2 regions of the Rhodococcus sp. W8901 genome follow, and region 2 is predicted to be linked to the other one. Evidence: riboswitches for the same ligand, from Rfam matches in the RefSeq annotation. Region 2 holds a riboswitch; the other holds the start of a gene.
What was found. Region 2 has a riboswitch for thiamine pyrophosphate ahead of thiO (glycine oxidase ThiO). Riboswitches for the same ligand answer to the same signal wherever they lie in the genome.

Region 1: it holds a riboswitch for thiamine pyrophosphate, as region 2 does, so the genes downstream of both, HUN07_RS09275 (TenA family protein) here and thiO (glycine oxidase ThiO) in region 2, are expected to answer to the same signal.

What each region holds. Positions count from the first base shown of each region.
Region 1 is NZ_CP054690.1:1,938,989-1,949,984, forward strand. It holds gene HUN07_RS09270 (ABC transporter substrate-binding protein) at 1-409, opposite strand, end outside; gene HUN07_RS09275 (TenA family protein) at 406-1,146, opposite strand; TPP riboswitch at 1,140-1,236, opposite strand; gene HUN07_RS09280 (carboxylesterase/lipase family protein) at 1,327-2,895, shown strand; gene HUN07_RS09285 (zinc ribbon domain-containing protein YjdM) at 2,906-3,256, opposite strand; gene HUN07_RS09290 (acyl-CoA dehydrogenase family protein) at 3,337-4,419, opposite strand; gene HUN07_RS09295 (acyl-CoA dehydrogenase family protein) at 4,443-5,624, opposite strand; gene HUN07_RS09300 (hypothetical protein) at 5,882-6,700, shown strand; gene HUN07_RS27410 (acyl-CoA dehydrogenase family protein) at 6,722-7,927, opposite strand; partial or broken gene HUN07_RS27415 (acyl-CoA dehydrogenase family protein) at 7,952-9,013, opposite strand; gene HUN07_RS09310 (DUF2470 domain-containing protein) at 9,172-9,468, opposite strand; gene HUN07_RS09315 (MFS transporter) at 9,465-10,730, opposite strand; gene HUN07_RS09320 (FtsX-like permease family protein) at 10,838-10,996, opposite strand, start outside.
Region 2 is NZ_CP054690.1:4,729,978-4,740,973, reverse strand. It holds gene HUN07_RS22215 (glycosyltransferase 87 family protein) at 1-58, shown strand, start outside; gene HUN07_RS22210 (hypothetical protein) at 75-509, shown strand; gene thiE (thiamine phosphate synthase) at 529-1,221, opposite strand; TPP riboswitch at 1,248-1,369, shown strand; gene thiO (glycine oxidase ThiO) at 1,369-2,445, shown strand; gene thiS (sulfur carrier protein ThiS) at 2,457-2,666, shown strand; gene HUN07_RS22190 (thiazole synthase) at 2,668-3,417, shown strand; gene HUN07_RS22185 (pentapeptide repeat-containing protein) at 3,602-4,066, shown strand; gene HUN07_RS22180 (ABC transporter ATP-binding protein) at 4,177-5,142, shown strand; gene HUN07_RS22175 (ABC transporter permease) at 5,139-5,891, shown strand; gene HUN07_RS22170 (M20/M25/M40 family metallo-hydrolase) at 5,990-7,447, shown strand; gene HUN07_RS22165 (adenylate/guanylate cyclase domain-containing protein) at 7,512-8,381, shown strand; gene HUN07_RS22160 (hypothetical protein) at 8,456-8,641, shown strand; gene thiD (bifunctional hydroxymethylpyrimidine kinase/phosphomethylpyrimidine kinase) at 8,642-9,493, opposite strand; gene pip (prolyl aminopeptidase) at 9,875-10,858, opposite strand; gene HUN07_RS22145 (alpha/beta hydrolase) at 10,906-10,996, opposite strand, start outside.

The DNA.
Region 1 (10,996 bases), 2.8 Mb from region 2:
CGTCGAGGTCCTTCGGGCCGGCGAGATCGGCGCGGTCCGCCTTCACGCCGATGCCCGTCGCCCAGTGCTGCAACGGCGCCAGCACGGAGACGGTCTGCGCGCCCGCGGCACGCGAGAACGTCGCAGAATCCTGGAAGCTGGAACCGAATTCGGCGTTGCCCGAGTCGACGAGCGTGTCGGGGGACGTGTTGTTGTACGGCAGCACCTGGACGTCGAGTCCCGCGTCCGCGAAGAACCCCTCCTGCAACGCGACGTACAACCCGGTGTGGTTGGTGTTCGGTGTCCAGTCGAGGGCGAAGCGGATGGTGTCTCCGGAGTCGTCGCTGCCGCACCCGGTGAGGACGCTCAGTGCCGACGCGACGATCGCGGACGTCGCGAGGACCCTGCGCAGCCGGGACATCGACGTCACGACGCGGGCCAGGGCTGCGGGTTCAGGGCGGTGTCCCAGAACATGAACTCGTAGCGCGTGGCGATCACGAACGCGCGCGCCATCGCCTCCCGCTGCGCGGACGTCGTTGCCGCTGCCGCGACGTCGACCAGTCGGCGCGCGGTCTCGACGGACTCCTGGAACTCGGGGGCGTCGTACGTGGTGACCCACTGGGCGTACGGATGCGACGGGTCCGCCGCCAGCACCTCCGCGGCGCTCGCGGCGAGCTTGCGGCCCACCTCGCCGTAGATCCAGAAGCACGGCAACACCGCGGCGGCGGCCACGGCATACGACTCGGTGGCGGCGGTGGCCGTCAGGTACGACACATACCCGAGGCAGGCCTGCGAGTGTTCCGGCGTGGAGTCGCTCGCGGGCAGGACGCCGCCGGCGAGCAGGCTCTCGTGGAGTTCGGTCTCGACCACCGCGGCCGTCGACGCCGATGTGGCCCAGAACGCCGCGGTGTGCGGATCGGGGGACTTGGCGGCGAGCAGCGCGAGTGCCTTCGCGTACTCGGCCAGGTAGAGAGCGTCCTGTTCGACGTACGTGCGGAACACGTCGAGCGGCAGTGTGCCGTCGCCGAGACGACGCAGGAACTCCATGTCGTCGATCGCGCCGCGCAGGACCGCGGTGCGATCCCACAGGTGATCGGTGAAGCGCGCGTCGGCCGGTGCGGCGTCGTCGCTGGTGTGGACAGATTTGTCGTGGACAGGCGTGGTCATCGCCGTGACATCCCTTCGTCAGCATTACCTGATGCAGGTTCCCGGGTGTGATCTCAGCCCCGCCCGTGCGGAGCACCCCGTGTCAATGAACGAGCCGACCTTAGCACCGCCGGATTGGTACGTTGGCAGTCGGCTGTCAGCCTCGGTCGGCTGGCGGTCGAAGGTGAGGAGGGCCGCGTGATGGAAGCCGTGGAGATCGTCGAGACACAGGCACCCGACACACTCGTGGTGGAGACGCCGCTCGGTCCGATACGCGGATATGCCGACGGCTCGGTTTTCTCGTGGAAGGGGATTCCGTATTCGGCGCCGCCGACCGGTGAGCGCCGCTTCCGGCGCCCGAGTGCGCCGCAGCCGTGGACCGAGATCCGCGACGGCAGGGTGTTCGGTCCCATGGCGCCGCAGGGCCACGACACGTCGGTGCCGATCGACCCGGACCTGCGGATCGACGAGGACTGCCTGACCGTCAACGTGTGGGCGCCGCGGCCGGATGGGACGCCGCGGCCGGTGATGGTGTGGATCCACGGCGGCGCGTACTGCCTGGGGTCGTCGGCCCAGCCCATCTACGACGGCCGCCTGCTCGCCGAGCGTGGCGACGTCGTCCTGGTGACCTTCAACTACCGGTTGGGCACTCTCGGCTTCCTGGATCTGTCGTCGTTCACCACTCCCGAGCGGACGTTCGAGTCGAACCTGGGTCTCCGCGACCAGATTGCTGCCCTCGAGTGGGTGCGCGACAACATCCAGGCCTTCGGGGGTGACCCCGGTGAGGTGACGTTGTTCGGCGAGTCCTCCGGTGGCGGTTCGATCACGACACTGATGACGGTGCCCCGCGCGGAAGGCCTGTTCCACCGCGCGATCGCGCAGAGCCCGCCGTCGACGTCGGTGTACGGCGCGGAGCGGGCCGCGTCCGTCGCGGCACGGTTCCTCGAGATCCTCGATCTGCCGGCGGAACGGGTCGCCGAGCTCTGCGACATGCCGTTCGAACGCTTGGTGAAGGCGGGCGACCTCCTCGTCAACGAGGTGCCGACGAAGGTGCCGGGCACGCTGGCGATGGCGCCGGTCGTGGACCGCGACCTGGTCCCGCACTACCCGGTCGCCGCCTTCCAGAAGGGGTACTCGCACCGGATCCCGCTCATCATCGGCTCCAACAAGGACGAGGCGTCGATCTTCAAGTTCATGCGCTCACCGCTGCTGCCGGTCAGCGCCGAGGCGGTCCAGCAGATGTTCGCCGGACTCGCGCAGGACAATCCGGGCCTGTCGGCGCTGCGGCTCGCCGAGATCGTCGCCGCCTACCCGGACGGCGCGAAACCGCGGGGCGCCCTGGCAATCTCACGGGACGCGGCGTTCCGGATGCCCGCGCTGTGGGTCGCCGACGCGCACAGCCGCCACTCGCCCACGTGGGTCTACCGGTTCGATCACGCCGCTCCGATGCTCAAGGCGGCCCGCGTGGGCGCCGGGCACGCCACCGAATTGCCCTACGTGTTCGGCAATTTCGGGACACTCAACCCGGACCCGACCTTCTGGCTCGGCGGCCGCAAGACGGCGCTCGAGGTGGCGGGGCGGGTGCAGCGACGCTGGTTGGCCTTCGCGCGCCACGCGGTGCCGGCGGCCCTCGACGGTTCCAAGCACTGGGCGCCGTACATCGAGGAGACCCGATCCACCCTGCTGATCGACAGCCACGACAGCCTGGTGGCGGATCCCGACCACGCGATGCGCATCGCGTGGGGTGACGAGGTGATGGGGTTCAGCTAGTCGGGCTGGGTCACGCCTTCTTGACGACGCTCGACTTGAGCTGCATGGGGCCGATCCCGTCGACCTTGCAGTCGATGTCGTGGTCGCCGACGCCCTGGACCAGTCGGATGTTGCGGACCTTCGTGCCGGCCTTGATACCGGTGGGGCTGCCCTTGACCTTGAGGCTCTTGATCACCGTGACGGTGTCACCGTCGGCGAGGACGTTGCCGACGGAGTCCCGGACAACCCCGTCCGCGACGTCGTCCGATCCACCGTCGGAGGGGGTCCATTCGTGTGCGCACTCCGGGCAGATCAGGAGGGCGCCCATCTCGTAGGTGTACTCACACGAGCAGTTGGGGCAGGGCGGCAGGGGAGTGTCCACGTCGCGATCGTAGTGGGTGGGAGCGGATCAGCGGTGGTCTGGTTCGACGTCCGACAGGAAGCAGGCCGGGGTCGCCCGGGCTACGAACTCGTCGGCTGCGCGAGCATCCTGCCGAGCTTGCGCAGCTGCGATGTTGCGCCCCCGAGTGCGAACTCCGCCCGCTTGGCCGCGACGAAGTACCGATGAACTGGGTAGTCGAGAAAGATCCCGATGCTCGCGTGCACGTGAACCACAGTGTGAGCGAGGCGATGGCCAGCCTCCGCAGCCCAGAACTTGGCAGCGGCGATTTCGGCGTCTGCGGACAACTCCTCGGATTCGCGCCACGCTGCCTGCCACAGTGTCATCCGAATCGCCTCGACATCGATGTAGGCATCCGCCAGCCTCTGCCGGACGGCCTGGAACGAGCCGATCGGCTTGTCGAACTGCTTTCGGGTACAGGCGTAGTCGCTCGTCAGCTCCAGTGCCTGTTCGACGACACCGAGCTGGTAGGCGCATGTGGCGATGGTCGCGCGTCGGTGTGCCCACTGTGCGCCGCCGTCGCCCGGTGTACCGATGACAGCCGTGTGGTCGACAGTCACATCCTCCATTTCGAGCAGGGCGGCATCGGTGCCGTCGACCACGTGCTGCGCGCTGACCCGGACTCCGTCGATGTCGTGATCGACGACCACCAACATCGAGCCGTCTTCGGTGGTTGCCTCAACCAGAAAGGCATCGGCGAATGAACCTGAAGGAACAACGCTTCGTGATCCTCTCAGACACCAGCCGGCAGCCTTCTTCTCGGCGACGAACCTGTCATCCTCGGTGGCCAATGCCGGCGCGATGACCACGCTGCCGTCCGCGACCGCGCCTACCCACCGCTGGACTTGGGCGCTGTCACCGAACTGTGCGATTGCGGACGCCGCGACCGCGACGCTGGACAAGTATGGAACCGCAGCGACCGCCCGGCCGATCTCGATCAGTATCGAGCACTGTTCTAGCAGCCCGAATCCACCACCGACCGGAGCGGGTAGTGCTGCATCGAGCAACCCGGCCCGCATCATCGCCTGCCACAGTGGCCGGTCGAAACTGTTGCGGTCGACGGCACTTGTGGTGGCCGAACTCGTCAGCAGGTCACGAGTCAGACGCGACAGGTCGTTCTGCGCTTCGGTGAGACTGAAGTCCATGGATATCACACTCCTCGAGTAGGTCAGCGAGTGATGGGGAGTCCGAGCGCAGCTTTGGCGATGATGTCGCGCTGGACTTCATTCGTGCCGCCGCCGAAAGTCAGGATGAGCGACGAGCGGTGGAACCGTTCGATCCGGCCACGCAGCAACGCCGCAGGGGAGTTCGTCCGCACGATCGCGGAGTCGCCCAGTACCTCCATGAGTAGCCGGTATGCCTCGGTTGCGAGTTCTGTACCGAATATCTTTGTCGCCGAGGCCTCCGCGGGTCCGAGTTCGCCAGAGTCGGCTGCCCATGCGATTCGCCAGTTGCGAAGCTTGAGGTACTCGACGTGTGCGTGAACACGCGCCAGATGCAGTTGTGCCCACTCCGCATCGATCACCCGCGAGCCGTCGGCACGTTTGGTGTGGCGTGCCCACTCCAATACCTGGCGCAGCGACTCCTGAAGGGGAGCGGCCGATGTCAGCGCCACTCGCTCGTGGTTGAGCTGATTGGTGATCAACGGCCAGCCACCGTGTAGGTCGCCGACGACGTTGGACGCGGGCACCCGCACGTCGGAGTAGAAGGTCGCGCTCGTTCCCGGTCCCGCCATAGTACGAATCTTCGTCCAGGAGAAGCCCTCCGCCGAGGCAGGGACGATCAAGATCGACAGCCCGCGATGCTTGGTGGCCTCCTGATCGGTACGTGCCGCCAGCCACACATAGTCGGCGTACTCGATCAGGCTGGTCCAGGCCTTCTCGCCATTGATGACGTAACTGTCTCCGTCCTGACGGGCCGTGGTCCGCAACGATGCCAAGTCGGTGCCGGCCTCCGGCTCGGAATATCCAATCGAAAAGTGCAATTCGCCCTTCGCGATCTTTGGAAGGAAGAACGCCTTCTGCTCGTCGGTTCCGAATCGCATGATGGTCGGACCTACGGTGTTCACCGTCAGAAATGGGAAGGGGACCCCGGCCGCGGCAGCCTCATCGGTGAAGATCAGTTGATCCAGCATCGGGCGGTCCCGACCGCCGAACTCTTCCGGCCAGCCGACCGTCAGCCACCCGTCGTGTCCCAGCCGGCGAACAACCTCCTTGTAGGCGCTCGCATCACCGTATTCACCGCCCGGTCCGGCCAGGGCCTCCCGCAGTTCGGCGGTCATGAGTTCGGAGAAGTACCCACGAAGTTGCTTACGCAACTGTCCCTGCTCTTCGGTGAAGCTTATGTGCATCGGACCCTCGGCTCCTCCGTTGATTGGTCTCCGCATGCACCACGGCCAAACCCGGTGATGCGGCTTTCGAGACCAAAACTAGGACAGGTTGCAGGTATTGGTGAAGGCTTGTGCGGGGCAGGAAGATGCCGATCTCTTGGCAGCGAATTACCAGCGCGAAGGTTCGCCTGTGAGGCGTATCACTTGCGTTGACTTCGTCTCGGGTGGATCGCACTCTGTCAACTGGGGCGATCCGCGCGAATTCCGGGGGTGGGGAAATGACACACGACGGCATGATTGGTTCTTTCCATACAGAGAATCGCGAAGCGGGTGAGACGCAGGTTGACGTCAGTTGGTTACTCGCTGAGTCGCGCAGGTTGCTCGATCGCGCGATCGTCGAACACGACACGCGGAGGCAGGGTGGCTTCATTCGCATCTGTCCGGACGACCGTTGGGAACGCAACCTGCAGCATCTACTTCAGCGTGTCCGTGAGGAAGCCGTTCTGGCAGTGGCCTGCCCCCTACGAATGAAACCCAGCTACCAGGCGAGTCATCAGCTCGTCTCGGAGCATCTGGAAGCAGGCAAGCAGATTCGGCTGCTGTACTCGCCGGGTTATGCCGAAACACGTGACCATCGGTCGCTGGTTCAACAGACCACGCTCGAAGCGCAGATCAAGGTGGCCAATGCCGACTTTCACAACATGGTCATCGTCGACAGGAAGATTGCGGCAATCTGGGGCGATGAAGGTCGACAGCACCCCTATGGGTTCGTGATCAGCGATCCGGATCTGCTCAGGGCGATTCACCAGTTCGCAACTCTCATTTGGGCCTCGGCGCCTAGGTTGTCGGCGCATCTGGGCTTGCGTCGCGAGGGGTTCGACGAAATGTCACTGGCCGTATTGCGTGCGCTCAACCTGGGTCTCAAAGACGAAGTAGCGGCGCGCCGGCTGTTGGTGTCGCTGCGTACTTATCGTCGACATGTCGCCGGCATCATGGTCAGGCTCGGCGTCACCACCCGATTTCAAATCGGAGCCCGAGCGGCCGAACTCGGTCTTCTGTCATCGGGCGCAACCGCTTTCGACCCCAGTCGGACGTAGAGCGTGTGTTCGTGATCGGCCTCAGCGCGGCACCCGTGGCAGGCCTAGCCCATTCACGGCGATCAACTCGCGCTGGACCTCGTTCACCCCGCCGCCGAAGGTCAGAACCAGATTGCGCTTCGCCTGGACGTCAAGCCAGGTTGCCAACTCTGCTGTCGCCGGATCGGCGAGATCCCCATGCAGGGCAACGATCTGCTCGAGCTGATCGTAGAGTCGCTGAATTCGCTCGGACCCGAACACTTTCGTCGCCGAAGCATCGGCCGCACCGATCGGTGCGTTCGCCTCCGCGGCGGCGACCTGCCAGTTCAGTAGCTCATTGATCCGCTCGGTGGCCCGAGTCTCGATCAATGCCGAACGCACGTCCGGAATGTCGAGCCGGTCGTGTTGGGCGGCCCAAGCGTGGACCTGGTCGAACAGTCCACCGATCCTTCCCGCGGGACCGAGCATCACCCGTTCGTAGTTGAGCTGTGTGACGATCAATTGCCATCCCTGATTCTCCTCGCCGACAATCATTTGCGCTGGAACACGAACGTCGGAGTAATACGTCACATCGACGTGGTGTGCACCATCGGCAGTGATGATCGGTGTCCAGGTGAAGCCCGGATCGCGTGTGTCGACGATGAGTATCGAGATGCCTTTGTGCTTGGGCGCGTCGGGATCGGTTCGAACCGCGAGCCAGATGTAGTCAGCCGCATGGCCTCCCGTGGTGAACGTCTTCTGGCCGTTGACGACGTAGTGGTCGCCCACTCGAACCGCGGTGGTGCGAAGTGACGCGAGATCGGTCCCGTAGTCGGGTTCGGAGTATCCGATTGCAAAGTGGAGATCGCCGGACAAGATCTTGGGCAGGAAGAACGCCTTCTGCTCGTCGGTCCCGAACGCCTGCAGCGTCGGCCCGACGGTCTGCAATGTGACAGACGGTAGTTGAACGTCGGCGCGGTGAGCCTCGTTGACGAAGATGTGTTGCTCGATCGAACCGAAGCCGCGACCGCCGAATTCCTTTGGCCAGCCGACTCCGAGCCAGCCGTCGCGACCCATCCGACGGACCACGTCTCGGTAGACGGGGCCGTGCCGGTCGACAAGTGTCGTTGCCCGCTCATCGGGCGTCATCAACTGCTGGAAGTAGCGGCGCAACTCGTCCTGCAACGCGCGCTGAGGTGGTGTGAGTTCGATGAACGTTCCCTGGGCTGTGGCCTTCTCCGCGGGCTCTCGCTCGCTATCCGTGTCCAACCCGAGGACGTGGCGCGTATGTTCCGACCCGCCCAAGAATCGGCTCAGATCCTTGAGCGTGGAGTAGTGCCTATGCAGGGGGTAGGTGATGTCTGCCCCCATCCCTCCATGCAGGTGGTGACAAGTCCGAAGGGCGCTCAGCGCCTCGGAGGTCAACCAGTGACAAGCGAGTGCGAGGCTCTGATCGGAACTCAAACCGGCGGTGACGCGCCATGCGCCGGCCGAGGCCGCCAGATGCATGGTGCGCGCGGCAATGTACACATCGGCGATCTGCTGCGATACAGCTTGGAAGCTGGCGAGTGGCTTGCCGAACTGATGGCGTGTCCGGACGTGCCTGGTGGTCAATGTGAGCGCGCCGGTCAGTGCACCGTCTCCGATCGCGACCGCGCCTACAAGAGCGAAGGTACGCAGCGAGGCCACGGAGGCTCCGCTGAAGTCGTTGCCCAGTACCGCCGAATCATCGACCTGCACACCGGACAATCGAATCGTGTAGTCGGGTTGTCCGGATGCAGTGGGAGTCGGTACGAGCTCGACGCCATGGGCTGCCGGGTCGACGAGGAACACTGCAGTGCCGTCGGGGGTTGTGGCCGGTATCAGCACTCGTGTGGCTTGTGCGGCGAATGGTACCGCGATCTTCAGCCCATCGAGTTCCCAACCGCTGGTGGTGCGGATCGCCGTGGTCCGGGGTGTGTCGGTCAGGGGATCGCTCAGTTCGCTCGGGGCTCCGGTGATCAGGCTGTCGCCGGTGGCCAGGGCCGGCAACAATTCGGCCCGCTGCGCAACGGTGCCGTGGGTGGCGAGGGGCAGTACTCCGAGCGCGAGAGCTGCGAAGGCGGGAACACGAGCACCGTGGGCTGAGACTTCGTGTAAGACGGCAGCCACCTCGGCGGCACCCAATCCGTCACCACCGAGGTCTACCGGAAGTGCCAACGACAGCAGACCGACGTCGGCGAGCGAGGCCCACACCCGCGGGTCGTAGCCGAGCTGCGGATCCAGGTCGACTCGGCTCAGAGGGTTGGTCTTCTCCAGCACCTCGTTCGTCAGCTCGGCTATATCTCGATGAACGTCGTTCGGGGTGAAATCCACGCCAGCTCCTCGGTGGGAATTGCAACTGACCCCGTTCTACTTCCGCATCAGCCGGCGTCTGGCGATCTGGCAGGAAGATGCCAGTTTCCGATGCTCTCCTTTGAGCGACTGCAGATTACGAACGCAGAAATCACCGTGACGAATTACCGTGCTATCGGTCAGTGAGAATCCGGTTCGACGCCCAGCTTCTCGCACGCGGCCTGGTACAGCGCGACCACCTCGGTGCGGATCGAGGCGCGGTCGGTGACCGTGCCGACCCAGGGCACCCGCACGGTGCGCTCGGTGCCGTCGACGTCGGCGGACCATTCGCCGGCCTCGGTGTCCAGCCCGGTCATGCGGGCACCGGTGGCGGCGGGTTCCGCGAACGCGCGGACGATCATCAGGTTGTCGGCGGCGTGATCGCCGTTCATGTGGCCGGTCACGGCGGCGACGACGGCGGCGTCGAAGGAGGTCATGGGCGCGATCCTAGCTCCACCGTCGGAGGCTGCCGGTCGGCGTCCAACTCACGCAGGACCGGCAGCGTGAAGCACACGAGCGCCACCACGAGCACCGGTACCGCCAGGACGAAGAACGTGGTCTGGACGCCGACCTGATCGATCAGCGGGCCGGCCAACAGGAAGCCGAGCGGCCCGGCGGCGTACGCGGTGGAGGTCATCACTCCGACGACGCGGCCACGCATGTGCTCGGGACTGCGGGTCTGCATGGCCCAGTTGGCGATCGGACCCACCGGCCCGTACACCAGGCCGATCACGACGGACAGGCCGAGCAGCACCCACAGCGGTGGCAGGAACGCCATGCCGAGCATCGACAATCCGAGGCCGCTGACCGCGATCAGCATCAGGTTCCGGCGTTTCAGGTACGGCGCGAGCGCCCCGTAGGCGAGGGCGCCGACCAGTCCGCCGATGCTCATCGCCATCAACACCCAGCCCAATTGGGCGGGCTGGCCCTGATCAGTGAAGTACTTGGGGAACAACACCGACTCGATCGGCAGATACAGCGCCACGATCACCATGTCGACCAGTGCGAGCGTGCGCAGCAGGCGGTCGTTCCACACGAACCGCAGCCCCTCGAGCGTGCCCGTCCACATCGACGCAGGCCGGGTGGCGTGGTCGGGGCGGCCGGCGTGCTCGAGGCGCAGGAACGCGATCGTCACGATCGACAGGACGAAGCAGACCGCGGTGACCCACAGGGTGCTCTCCGGGCCGACCAACGCGATCAGGACACCGCCGATGCCGGGACCGACGAGGTAGGCGACGTTGTAGTTGGCCTCGTACAGGCTGTTGACGCGGTCGAGTTTCCATCCCGCCGCCCTCGTCGCGGCCGGCAGCATCGATTCGCGCGCCGAGATCCCGGCCGGGTCGAACGTCGCACCGAGCGCGGCCAGCAGCGCGAGCACCGGCACCGACAGACCGATGGTGCCCGCGACGACCGGGATCGCGGCCACCGACAGCGCGGAGAGTGCGTCCGACACCAGCGACGTGGGGCGGCGGCCGAACCGGTCGACGACGGTGCCCGAGAACAGGCTCGCCAGCAGCAGCGGAACGGTTGCCGCGCCCGCCACGATCGCGGCGTCGGTGGCCCGGCCGGTCTGCTCGAGCACCAGCCACGGCAGCGCGACGATGACGATGCCGTTGCCGGTCGCCGACAGCAGCGTTGCGATGTTGAGCAGAATCAACGGCCCGAATCGTCGGGTGGTGGTCACGTTCGGGGCGGTCACGTCGGCAGGCCTCTGCTTGCGGGGGCGGGGTGGTTCGAAGCTAACAGTGCGGCCGGGGACCGCGCGAACGGTTTTCAAGCGGCACCAGCCCCGGCCGCACCACGTCGCTACTCGCGGGTGCCGATGGCCTCGACCGGGTCCTGGCGCAGCGCGGTCCGCGTCGGAAGCGCGATCGCGCACAGCCCCAGCAGGACGGTGACCGCGATGATGCCGCCGTAGACGACGGGGGAGACACTCGGGATCGGCGTACCCGATACGGCCGCCGC
Region 2 (10,996 bases):
ATGCACACCCGACGGAGTGCACGACCAGGTACCGGCCGCCGATGCGAACCGGACATAGTGTCACCATGTCGGGCATGCGTATTCGACATGTGATCGCCCTCGTCCCCGCCGCACTGCTGCTCCTGACGGGTTGCAGTGACAGCGAGGAGACCTCCGCGTCCGGCCCGTCGGCGACCACCTCCGTGCAGGGGACGGCCGCTCAGGACGACTCTGCCGCGCTCGACGCCGCGGTCAAGGAGATGTGCAGCCAGGTGACCGCCTTCCTCGACAGTTCCGAGGCCCAGGCGAAGGGGACTGGCGAGTCGTTCGACCGTGCGGCCCAGGGGCAGGCGTTCCTCGATCAGCTGAAGGCGAACTCGGCCGTCTGGGTCGCCTCCTACAACATGCAGGCCGAAGCGGTGGGCGCGCCGCCGCTCGACCCGAGTACCGCCACCTGGGAGGACATGCCCGAGGCGAGCCGCGCAATGATCGAGGACTCGGTCGACGGCGCCGTCTCCGGAACCTGCTGACCGAGGCGCCGAGCGGTGGTCAGCCGCGCAGCGCGTCGGACAGCGCCCGCGCGGCGGCCTCCGGGTCGTCGGCGGCAGTGATGGCGCGCACGACGACGATCCGGGTGGCGCCGGCTTCGAGGATCTGCGGCAGCCGCTCCTGGTCGACGCCGCCGATGGCGAACCACGGCCGCGTCGGAGCGGCGTCGGCCGTGCTGCGGACCAGTTCGATGCCGGACGCCGTCCGGCCCGGCTTGGTGGGGGTGGCCCACACCGGCCCGGTGCAGAAGTAGTCGACGTCCTCTTCGATCGCGGCGAGGCTGGCCTGCGCGCGGTTGTTGGTGGAGCGTCCGATCACGACGTCGGGGCCGACGATCCGGCGCGCGTAGTGTACCGGCAGGTCGTTCTGGCCCAGGTGCAGGACGTCGGCGCCCGCGGCGAGCGCGAGGTCGGCGCGGTCGTTGACGGCGAGCAGCGCGCCGTGCCGGCGGGCCGCGGCACCGATCACCGCGAGCGCGGCCAGCTCCTCCTTGACCTCCATCGGCCCGAGTTCGCGTTCGCCCGCCGAGCCCTTGTCGCGGAGCTGGACGATGTCGACGCCGCCGGCGAGTGCCGCTTCGACGAAGTGGGCCAGATCGCCCTTGTCGCGGCGGGCGTCGGTGCAGAGATAGAGGCGCGCGTCTGCGAGTCGCTCGCGGGGCGTCAGGCGCTTGACGGACTGGGAGGCATGCACACCTGGAACGGTAGTCTCTAATGCGGACGAATCAACACGGGAGTCCCAGGAGCGCAGACTGTGCGCGGGGCTGAGAGGGGGCCTGCCGGCCCCGACCGTCATACCTGACCCGGATCATGCCGGCGCAGGGAGTGAGGTGGAGAAAAGTTGACCCGATCGGTTTCCGTCGTGGGTGGCGGTGTCATCGGCCTGTCGATCGCCTGGCGTGCGGCGCAGCGCGGCTGGACGGTGAAGCTGCACGACCCGGCACCGGGAAGCGGTGCGTCGTGGGTGGCCGGCGGCATGCTGGCCCCGCTGTCGGAGGGCTGGCCCGGTGAGGAGAAGGCGCTGGCGCTGGGGGCGTCGTCGCTGCAGCGGTGGCCGGAATTCGGCGCCGAACTGGAAGCCGTCGCGGGGGTGACACTGTTCACGTCCGACGACTCGCTGACCGTCGCGCTGGACGCCGCCGACGCCGCGGACCTGCACACCATCGCCGAGTGGGTGGCAACGCAGGGGCACGAGCTGAAGATCTTGAACCGCGCGCAGATCCGGGAGTTGGAGCCGTCGCTGGGCCGCGGCATCCGCCTGGCGCTGCAGGCGCCCACCGAGTTGGCCGTCGACAACCGGCTACTGGTGCAGGCGCTGCGGACGGCCGCCGTCGCGGCCGGTGTGGAGCTGATCGAGCAGTCGGTGACCGACCTGGAAACGCTCACCACCGATCAGGTGGTGCTGTCGGCGGGATCGAACTCGGCGCAGCTGTGGCCGGATCTGCCTGTGCGTCCGGTGAAGGGCGAGATCCTGCGCCTTCGGGCCCGGCCGGGCGTGACGCCGGCGCCCCGGCGCACTATCCGCGGCAGTGTGCACGGCCGGCCGTCGTACCTGGTGCCGCGCGCCGACGGCATCGTCGTCGGTGCGACGCAGTACGAGTCGGGCCACGACACCCAGGTCACCGTCGCCGGGGTGCGGGACCTCATCGCCGATGCGGAGGCACTGATGCCCGCGATCGGCGAGTACGAGCTGTACGAGGCGAAAGCCGGTCTGCGCCCGATGAGTCCGGACAACATGCCGATCATCGGCCGCGTCTCGGATCGGGTGGTGCTCGCGACCGGGCACGGGCGCAACGGAATCCTGATGACCCCGGTCACCGCGGACGCGACTGTCGCGATTCTCGACGGCAACCCCCTGGCGGAGGCGGAAAGTGCCGCCGCCGAACGATTTTCACAGCAGACGTATGAGCGGGCATGAGTGAGGTTTGGATGAGTGAGTTGATCGGTATCACCGTCAACGGTGAGGACCACGAATTCGACGGGCCGCTGACGGTGGCCGAGTTGTTGGACCGGCTGGAACTGCCGCAGCGCGGCATCGCGGTCGCGGTGGACGGTGCGGTGTTCCCGCGCGGCCGGTGGACCGAGTCGGTGGGTCGCGGCTGGGAGATCGAGATCCTCACGGCGGTGCAGGGTGGCTGAGATGGGCAAGCTGACGATCGCCGACCGCACGTTCGGCTCCCGCCTGATCATGGGCACCGGCGGCGCCGCGAACCTCGCGGTGCTCGAGGAGGCGTTGGTGGCGTCGGGCACGGAACTGACCACCGTCGCGATGCGCCGCGTCGATGCCGCGGGCGGCACCGGGGTCCTCGACCTGCTGCGCCGCCTCGACATCGCGCTACTTCCGAACACCGCCGGCTGCCGCGGCGCGGCCGAGGCCGTGCTCACCGCGCAGCTCGCGCGCGAGGCGCTCGAGACCGATTGGGTGAAGCTCGAGGTGATCGCCGACGAGCGCACACTGCTGCCCGACGCTATCGAGTTGGTCAGCGCCGCAGAGCAATTGGTGGACGATGGATTCACGGTGCTGCCGTACACCACGGACGACCCGGTGCTCGCGAAGCGCCTCGAGGACGTGGGCTGTGCCGCGGTGATGCCACTGGGCTCGCCGATCGGCACCGGTCTGGGCATCTCGAACCCGCACAACATCGAGATGATCGTCGATGCCGCGAACGTGCCGGTGATCCTGGACGCCGGCATCGGCACCGCGAGCGACGCGGTGCTCGCGATGGAGCTGGGCTGTGACGCGGTGCTGCTCGCAACGGCCGTCACGCGCGCGAAGGACCCGGCGCTGATGGCGTCGGCGATGCGCGGCGCGGTCACCGCCGGCTACGAGGCCCGGCATGCCGGCCGCATTCCGAAGCGGTTCTGGGCGCAGGCGTCGTCGCCGATGTAGGGAGACACGCGGATCACGGATTGGTCGAAATACCTGGCCGAACGCGCGCGGGCGACATAGGCTCGGCAGCGACTGCTCCGTTGGTTCCAGTGCCGGGATAGGACATGCCATGTCGACGCTGAATGCAGATCTTCTTCAACTCCTCCGTTCGGATGTCGTGGCGTGGAACGCCCGACGTGACAAAATGCCCGACGCTCCGGATCTTCACGGGATGGATCTGTCGGGTGCCGACCTCGCCGGTGCCAACCTGACGGGCGCCAACATGGCGGGTATCGACCTGTCGGGAGCGGACCTCACGTCCGCGGAACTCGGCGGCGCCAACCTGACGGGAGCCAATCTCGCCGGCGCCGTCGCGGCGGACGCCGACTTCAGCAAGGCGTATCTGACGAACGCCAACCTGTCGGGTGCGGTGCTGACGCTCTCGTTCCTCACATCGACGTACCTGGCGCACGCGATCCTCGCCGGGGCGGACCTCTCGGGCGCGTACATGACCGGGGCGCACCTCGAGGACGCCGACCTGACGGGCGCCAGATTGGCGGGCGCGTACCTCGCGCACGCGGATCTGACCGGCGCGGTGCTCGCCACGGCCGACGTGAGTGGCGCAGATCTCACCGACGTGACGATGCCGGACGGCGCCGTCCGGGCCTGATCCGGGTAGTCCCCGACTCTGTCTCAGGGTTCGTGTCATCCCTGGGTATGACACGGATGTAGACCTGCGACCGATGCGCGGAGGTCCCCTCATCGGGCATTGTGGTCCCCATGATTGAAGTGAGGGGACTGACGAAGACCTACGGGTCGACGAAAGCGGTGGACGATCTCACGTTCTCCGTGAAGCCGGGCATCGTCACCGGCTTCCTCGGCCCGAACGGTGCCGGTAAGTCGACGACCATGCGGATGATCCTGGGCCTCGACAAGCCGACGTCGGGCACCGCACTGATCGAGGGGGTGCCGTACCACCAGCTGAAGCAGCCGCTGCGCACCGTCGGCGCGCTGCTCGACGCAAAGTGGGTGCACCCCAACCGGTCGGCCAAGGCACACCTGCAGTGGATGGCGGCGGCCAACTCGCTGCCCGCGTCGCGCGTCGACGAGGTGCTGCGCCTGGTGGGCCTGAGCGAGGTCGCGAACAAGAAGGCCGGCGGATTCTCGCTCGGCATGTCGCAGCGGCTCGGCCTGGCCGGCGCGCTGCTGGGCGACCCGAAGGTGCTGCTGTTCGACGAGCCGGTCAACGGTCTCGACCCCGAGGGCATCGTGTGGATCCGCAAGTTCATGCAGAGCCTCGCGGCGGAGGGGCGCACCGTTCTGGTGTCGAGCCATCTGCTGTCCGAGATGTCGCTCACCGCAGAGCATCTGGTGGTGATCGGCCGCGGACGGCTGATCGCGGACACCAGCGTCCGGGACTTCGTCGACCGCTCGTCGGATGCGTCGGTTCGGGTGCGCAGCCCGCAGCTCGACGCGCTGCGCAGTCTGCTCACCGCGCAGGGGTTCGCGGTCCGCGAGGACGCCGGTCTCGATCACCAGCCGGCACTGCTGGTGTCGGGCGTCGCGACCGACGACATCGGTGTGCTCGCCGGCTCCAACGGAATCGTCCTGCACGAGCTGTCGTCTCAGCAGGGCTCGCTCGAGGACGCGTTCATGAAGCTCACCGGTGACGACGTGCAGTACCACGCTCAGGTCGCCGGACAGCCCGCCGGCGCTGCGCAGAACATGGGAGGTGCGCTCCGATGAGCGTGTTGAATGCAGAACGCATCAAGCTGACGACCACGAAGTCGCCGATGTGGTGCAGCCTCATCGCTGTCGCCGCCAGCATCGGTTTCGCTGCGTTGGTCGGTGTCGGGTACAAGTCGTCCACCGACTCGGGCGACAACCCGTTCGGCGAGTTCACCGCCTCCGCCACCCAGGTCGGAGCCGTCCAGTTCGGTTCGATGCTGGTGATGATCATGGCGGCCCTCGCCGTCACCACCGAGTACCGCTTCGGCGTCATCCGCACCACGTTCCAGGCGATCCCGAACCGGACGCAGGTGATCGCCGGCAAGGCGCTCCTGCTGGCGGGGTTCGCGGCGGTGCTGGGCCTGGTCATCGCGCTGGCGTCCTTCTATCTAGGGCAGGCCACCTCCGGCGTGAGCTTGTCGATCAGTGAGGGCGACAATGCTCGCGAACTGTTCGGGGTGCCGATCTACTTCGCGCTGGTCTCGGTGCTCGCGGTGGGCGTTGGAACGCTGATCCGCCAGTCGGCGGGCGCGATCTCGCTGCTACTGCTGTGGCCGCTGGTGATCGAGAGTATGGCGACGCTGATTCCCAAGGTGGGCAAGTACATCAGCGAGTTCGGCCCGTTCAACAACATGAACCACTTCCTCGGAAACGGTGGCAGCGTTGACTTCCACTGGGGTCCGTGGGGTTCGCTGCTCTACTTCGCGGCATTCGTCGCGATCGTGTTCGGCGCGGCCCTGTTCCTGGTGAACAAGCGCGACGCCTGACCGTTCCCGCCTACGACGAGGGTCCCGCACCGATACCGGTGCGGGACCTTCGTCGCGTTCGGCGGCACGGGGCGGCCGCGGCGGTTACGCTTCGCCGCATGCGAATGAGGGCGGCGTTCGTGACGGGCCTGGCCGGTGTGCTGATGCTGTCGGGGTGCAGCGATCCCGACGACCTGAGCTCTCCGATCGACGGCCCCGGGCTGGCGGCAGCGATCGACACCGACGCGGTGATCGGCGACCTCGAACAGCTCGAGCTGATCGCCACCGAGAGCGGCGGCAACCGCGCGGCCGGCACACCCGGCTACGGCGCGAGCGTCGACTACGTGGTGGGGCAGCTCGAGCAGGCCGGATTCGATGTGGAGACACCGGAATTCGACGTCGACATCTTTCAGGTGACCACGCAGACACTGCAGGTGTCGGGCCGGGACGTGCCGGTGAAGGCGCTGACGTACTCGCCGGCCACCCCGCCCGGGGGACTGCAGGCCCGGCTGGTGCCGGTGCCGTCGGACGACACCCCGGGCTGTGAGGCCACCGACTACGACGGTCTCGATGTCACGGGCGCGGTGGCGCTGGTGGATCGCGGGTCGTGCCCGTTCGCGCAGAAGCAGCAGGTGGCGGCCGATCGGGGTGCGGCGGCGATCCTGGTGGTCAACAACGAGGACGGCCCGCTGACCGGTGGCACGTTGGGCGACAAGGACGCCGCGCGGATCCCCGCCGGTGGCATCGGCAAGGCCGACGGGGCGGCACTGCGTCAGGGCGGCGACGCGACGCTGACGATCGACGCCACCGTCGAATCCTCCAAGTCCCGCAACGTGATTGCGCAGACGAAGACCGGCGCCGACGACAACGTCGTCATGGTGGGGGCGCACCTGGACAGCGTCCGGGAGGGGCCGGGTGTCAACGACAACGGTTCGGGCGTCGCGGCGCTGCTCGAGACGGCGCGGCAGCTCGGCGCGACGCCGAACGTCGACAACGCGGTGCGGTTCGCGTTCTGGGGCGGTGAGGAGATCGGACTGCTCGGCTCGGAGGCGTACGTGAACGGTCTCGACGCCGCCGCACGCGGCGACATCGCGATGTACTTGAACTTCGACATGGTCGGCTCGCACAATGCCGGCTACCTCGCGTACGACGGCGACAACTCCGACAAGGCGGGCGAGGGCCCGGGGCCGGAGGGGTCGCCGGGCATCGAGCGCACGTTCGACGCGATCCTGCTGCAACTGGGCATCTCGCCGGACGGCACCGACTTCGACGGCCGCTCCGACTACGGGCCGTTCATCGCTGTCGGAATCCCGGCGGGCGGGTTGTTCACCGGCGCCGACGAGAACAAGACCACAGCTCAGGCCGAGAAGTGGGGCGGTGAGGCCGACACTATGTTCGACCCGAACTACCACACGTCACAGGACACGCTCGCGAACGTCGATCGTCGGGCGCTGGCCCTCAACGCCGAGGCCGTGGGGTACGGCGTCGGGCACTACGCACAGTCGATCGACGGTCCGAACGGGGTGCCGGCGGCCGGTGACGCGCGGACGGCGGCCCGTGCCGATGCCGGGAAGTAGGCGCCGAAAGCGGCGTCACGCGGCAGTTCTGCGAGATGACCGGCCCGCGATTATTCTTGCCGGGGTGAGTGACGACCCTCAGGGAGACGGCGCCACACCGGAACCGGTCGAGACCGATTCCGGCGCCGTGAGTGGGCATGCCAAGGTGACGGGCTCGGTCGCGAAATGGGTCCGTGACGCCGACCGGCAGCCCCAGCTGGTCGATGCCGTCCGGCGGATCCGGCAGGCGCTTCCCGGGGATCCCGCGTTCGGTGATCCGCTGTCGACGGCCGGTCCGGGCGGGGCCCGGGCGGCGGCCCGCATGATCGACACCGGGCCGGGTGCGTCCCGCGAGGTGAGCATGGCGGCACTCCAGGTGCTGCAGGCGATGCTCGAGAAGGCATGGGGCGGTCCGGCGAACGGCGAGGTCACGATCGTCTTCACGGATCTGGTGGGGTTCTCGAGCTGGTCGCTGGGCGCCGGTGACGGCGCCACCCTGGGTCTGCTGCGGGAAGTGGCGGCCACGGTGGAGCCGCCGATGATCGAACGCGGCGGCCAGGTGGTCAAGCGGCTCGGCGACGGGCTGATGGTGGTGTTCGACCATCCGGACAAGGCGATGGAGGCGGTGTTCGCGGCCCGCGCGGCGCTCGCGACGCTGGACCACCACGGTTACCGCCCGCGCATGCGCGTCGGCCTGCACACCGGGCTGCCGCAGCCCATCGGCGCGGACTGGTTCGGCGTGGACGTCAATGTCGCAGCCCGGATGATGGAGCTCGGCGGCAACGGGAACGTCGTGATGTCCGGCAACACCTACGACGCGATCGGGGAGGAGCGGCTCGCCGAGCTGGGCCTGGTGGCCAAGCGGTACCGCCGCGGTCTGCTGGCGGCGCCGCAGCGTGGGGTGCCGGAGGACCTGCGGGTGTTCGTGCTGCGACCGGCGCCCGCACCGCGGTGACGCCGCAGCCGGACGATTCCGACGAGTTCGGGAAACGGTTGCCGCCCCCGTCACCCGGCGCGCACACTGAGGACGTGGCCGAGTCCGAGCATCCACAGCGAACACCCTTCTACGGGGTGCTGATGATCATCGCGGCGTTAGCGGCGGCGATCGCGGTGAGCTACTACGGGCCCACGTGGTTCCGGATTACCGTCTACATCCTCGCGGTGCCGGTGGTGGCGGTCGGTTTCGTCATGACTTTGCGCGACTATTCGCGCTGATCAGGCGTTTTTCGGATCCAGTCGCCACAGCGGCGAGACCGGCCCGTGCCCGGCGCCGAGGTCGTACGACGCCTCGAGGCACTTGGTGACCCACTCCTTGCCGAATGCGACCGCGTCGGGCATCGCGTAGCCGTTGGCGAGCGCGCACGCGACGGCCGCGGCGAGGGTGTCGCCGCCGCCGTGGTCGTTGCCGGTATCGATCCGCGGGCTGGTGAACTCGTGGAAGGTGTCGCCGTCGAACAGCAGGTCGGTGCTCGACGTCGACGAGCGCAGGTGCCCGCCCTTGACCATCGACCACTGCGCGCCGAGTGCGTGCAGGGCCTCGGCGGCGCGGCGGGCGCTGGCGTCGTCGACCACCTCGATGCCGGTGATGAGGCGCACCTCGTCGAGATTCGGTGTCACGAGCGACGCGATGGGGATGAGGGTGTTGCGGACGGCGTCGAGCGCCTCGGCGTGCAGCAGCGGATCGCCGTGCATGGACGCGCACACCGGGTCCACCACCAGCGGGATGGAGCCGTCGCGGCCGATTCCGACCTCGGTGCACACCTGCGCGACGGCCTCGATGATCGCGGTGGACGCGAGCATGCCGGTCTTGGCGGCGGAGACGCCGATGTCCAGGGCGACGCAGCGCACCTGTGCGGCCACCGTCTCGGGCGGGATCTCGTGAAATCCGCTGACGCCCACCGAGTTCTGCACCGTGACCGCGGCGACCGCGACGCACGCGTGTACCCCGCACATCGCCATGGTGCGCGAATCGGCCTGGATGCCCGCGCCGCCGCCGGAGTCGGTGCCGGCGATGGTGAGGGCGCGGATCGGGGTCTGGCCGGTCGGCGTCAGGGGCAGGTAGTTCACGGCCTCGAGCCTACCCATGTGACCGGGTGCGACGGACGGTGGTGTGAGGGGCGCGGTGAAGCTCGAGTGCTGGGACGTCCACGACGTGACTCGTCCCGGTGCCGGAGGGATGCCGGCACCGGGACGAGGTCAGCGGTGGATCAGATGATGCGGGTGGATCAGGGTTCGACCAGCTCCCAGTCGGCCACGTTGTAGACGGCGCTCGTGGTGGACAGGGAGTTGCCCGTACCAGCGGAGGGCAGACCCGCCCGCAGGTTGACGGCCCAGTTCAGCGAGCCGAGCGATCCGCAACCGGTGGCGCCGGGAACGGCGAAGTCGGTGATGGTTTCGGCGGGGATTTGGGGTCGCTCGGGTCAGGCTCAAAAATGAACTGCAGTACAACTATTGGAGCGGATCGGCATACGTGTGTGCCCGGGCGAATCGGTCCGTGCCGGCCACGGCCAGGTCTGTCATGCCCGGATCGCCGGAGAAGTGGCCGGCCTCGTCCACGAGATGCAACTCGGCATCGGGCCACGCTGCGGCCAGCGCGCGGACGCTGTCCGCGGGGCAGCTGATATCGCGCATGCCGTGCACCAGGACGCCGGGGATGCCGTGGAGTCGGTGCGCGTCGCGCAGGATCTGCCCGTCGGGGAGGAAAGCCGCATTGCTCCAGTAGTGGGTGACCAGGCGCGCGAAGCACATTCGGAACGTCGGGTCGTCGTAGCGCGGATCGGCGCGGTGCTCGGGACGCACCCGCACATGGGCATCCTCCCACGCGCACCAGTCCCGTGCCGCCTGCTCGCGCACGGCCGGATCGGAGCTCTCGAGCAGCCGGCTGTAGGCGGCGGCGAGGTCGCCGTCACGCCACTCGGCGGGCACGCCGTCGCGATAGCGCGCCCACTGCTCCGGAAAGTGCACGCCTACACCGCGGGTGACCCATTCGACCTCCGTGTGCGAGGTGGTGGCGACGGCACCGAGGACGATCCCACGGACATGTCCGGGGTGACTCTGGGCGTACGTCAATCCCAGCGTCGAACCCCACGACCAGCCGAACACCAGCCAGCGGTCGATGCCGAGGTGGGTCCGCAACCGCTCGATATCGGCGATCAGATGCTGGGTCGTGTTGCCGTGCAGACTCGTTGCGGGGTCGCTCGCGTGCGGAAGACTGCGGCCGCAACCTCGCTGGTCGAACAACACGATCCGGTAGGCCGACGGATCGAAGAAGCGCCGCCACCCCGGTGCACATCCCGAACCGGGGCCGCCGTGCAGGACCACCGCCGGAATGCCGTCCGGATTGCCGCAGCACTCCCAGTAGATCCGGTTGCCGTCACCGACCTCGAGCATGCCGTGCACGTACGGTTCGATCCGTGGATACAGGGCCGTCATGCCTCTGAAGGTACAGGGCCACTGCGTGTTCGGGACTCCGCGTTCTTTCAGGCGCCGTAGAGGGCACGCTCGAGAGCCGTGGTCGCGAGTAGCAGTGCGGTCCGCGCGGCGTGGGTGTCGGCGAGGGCGTTGAGCATC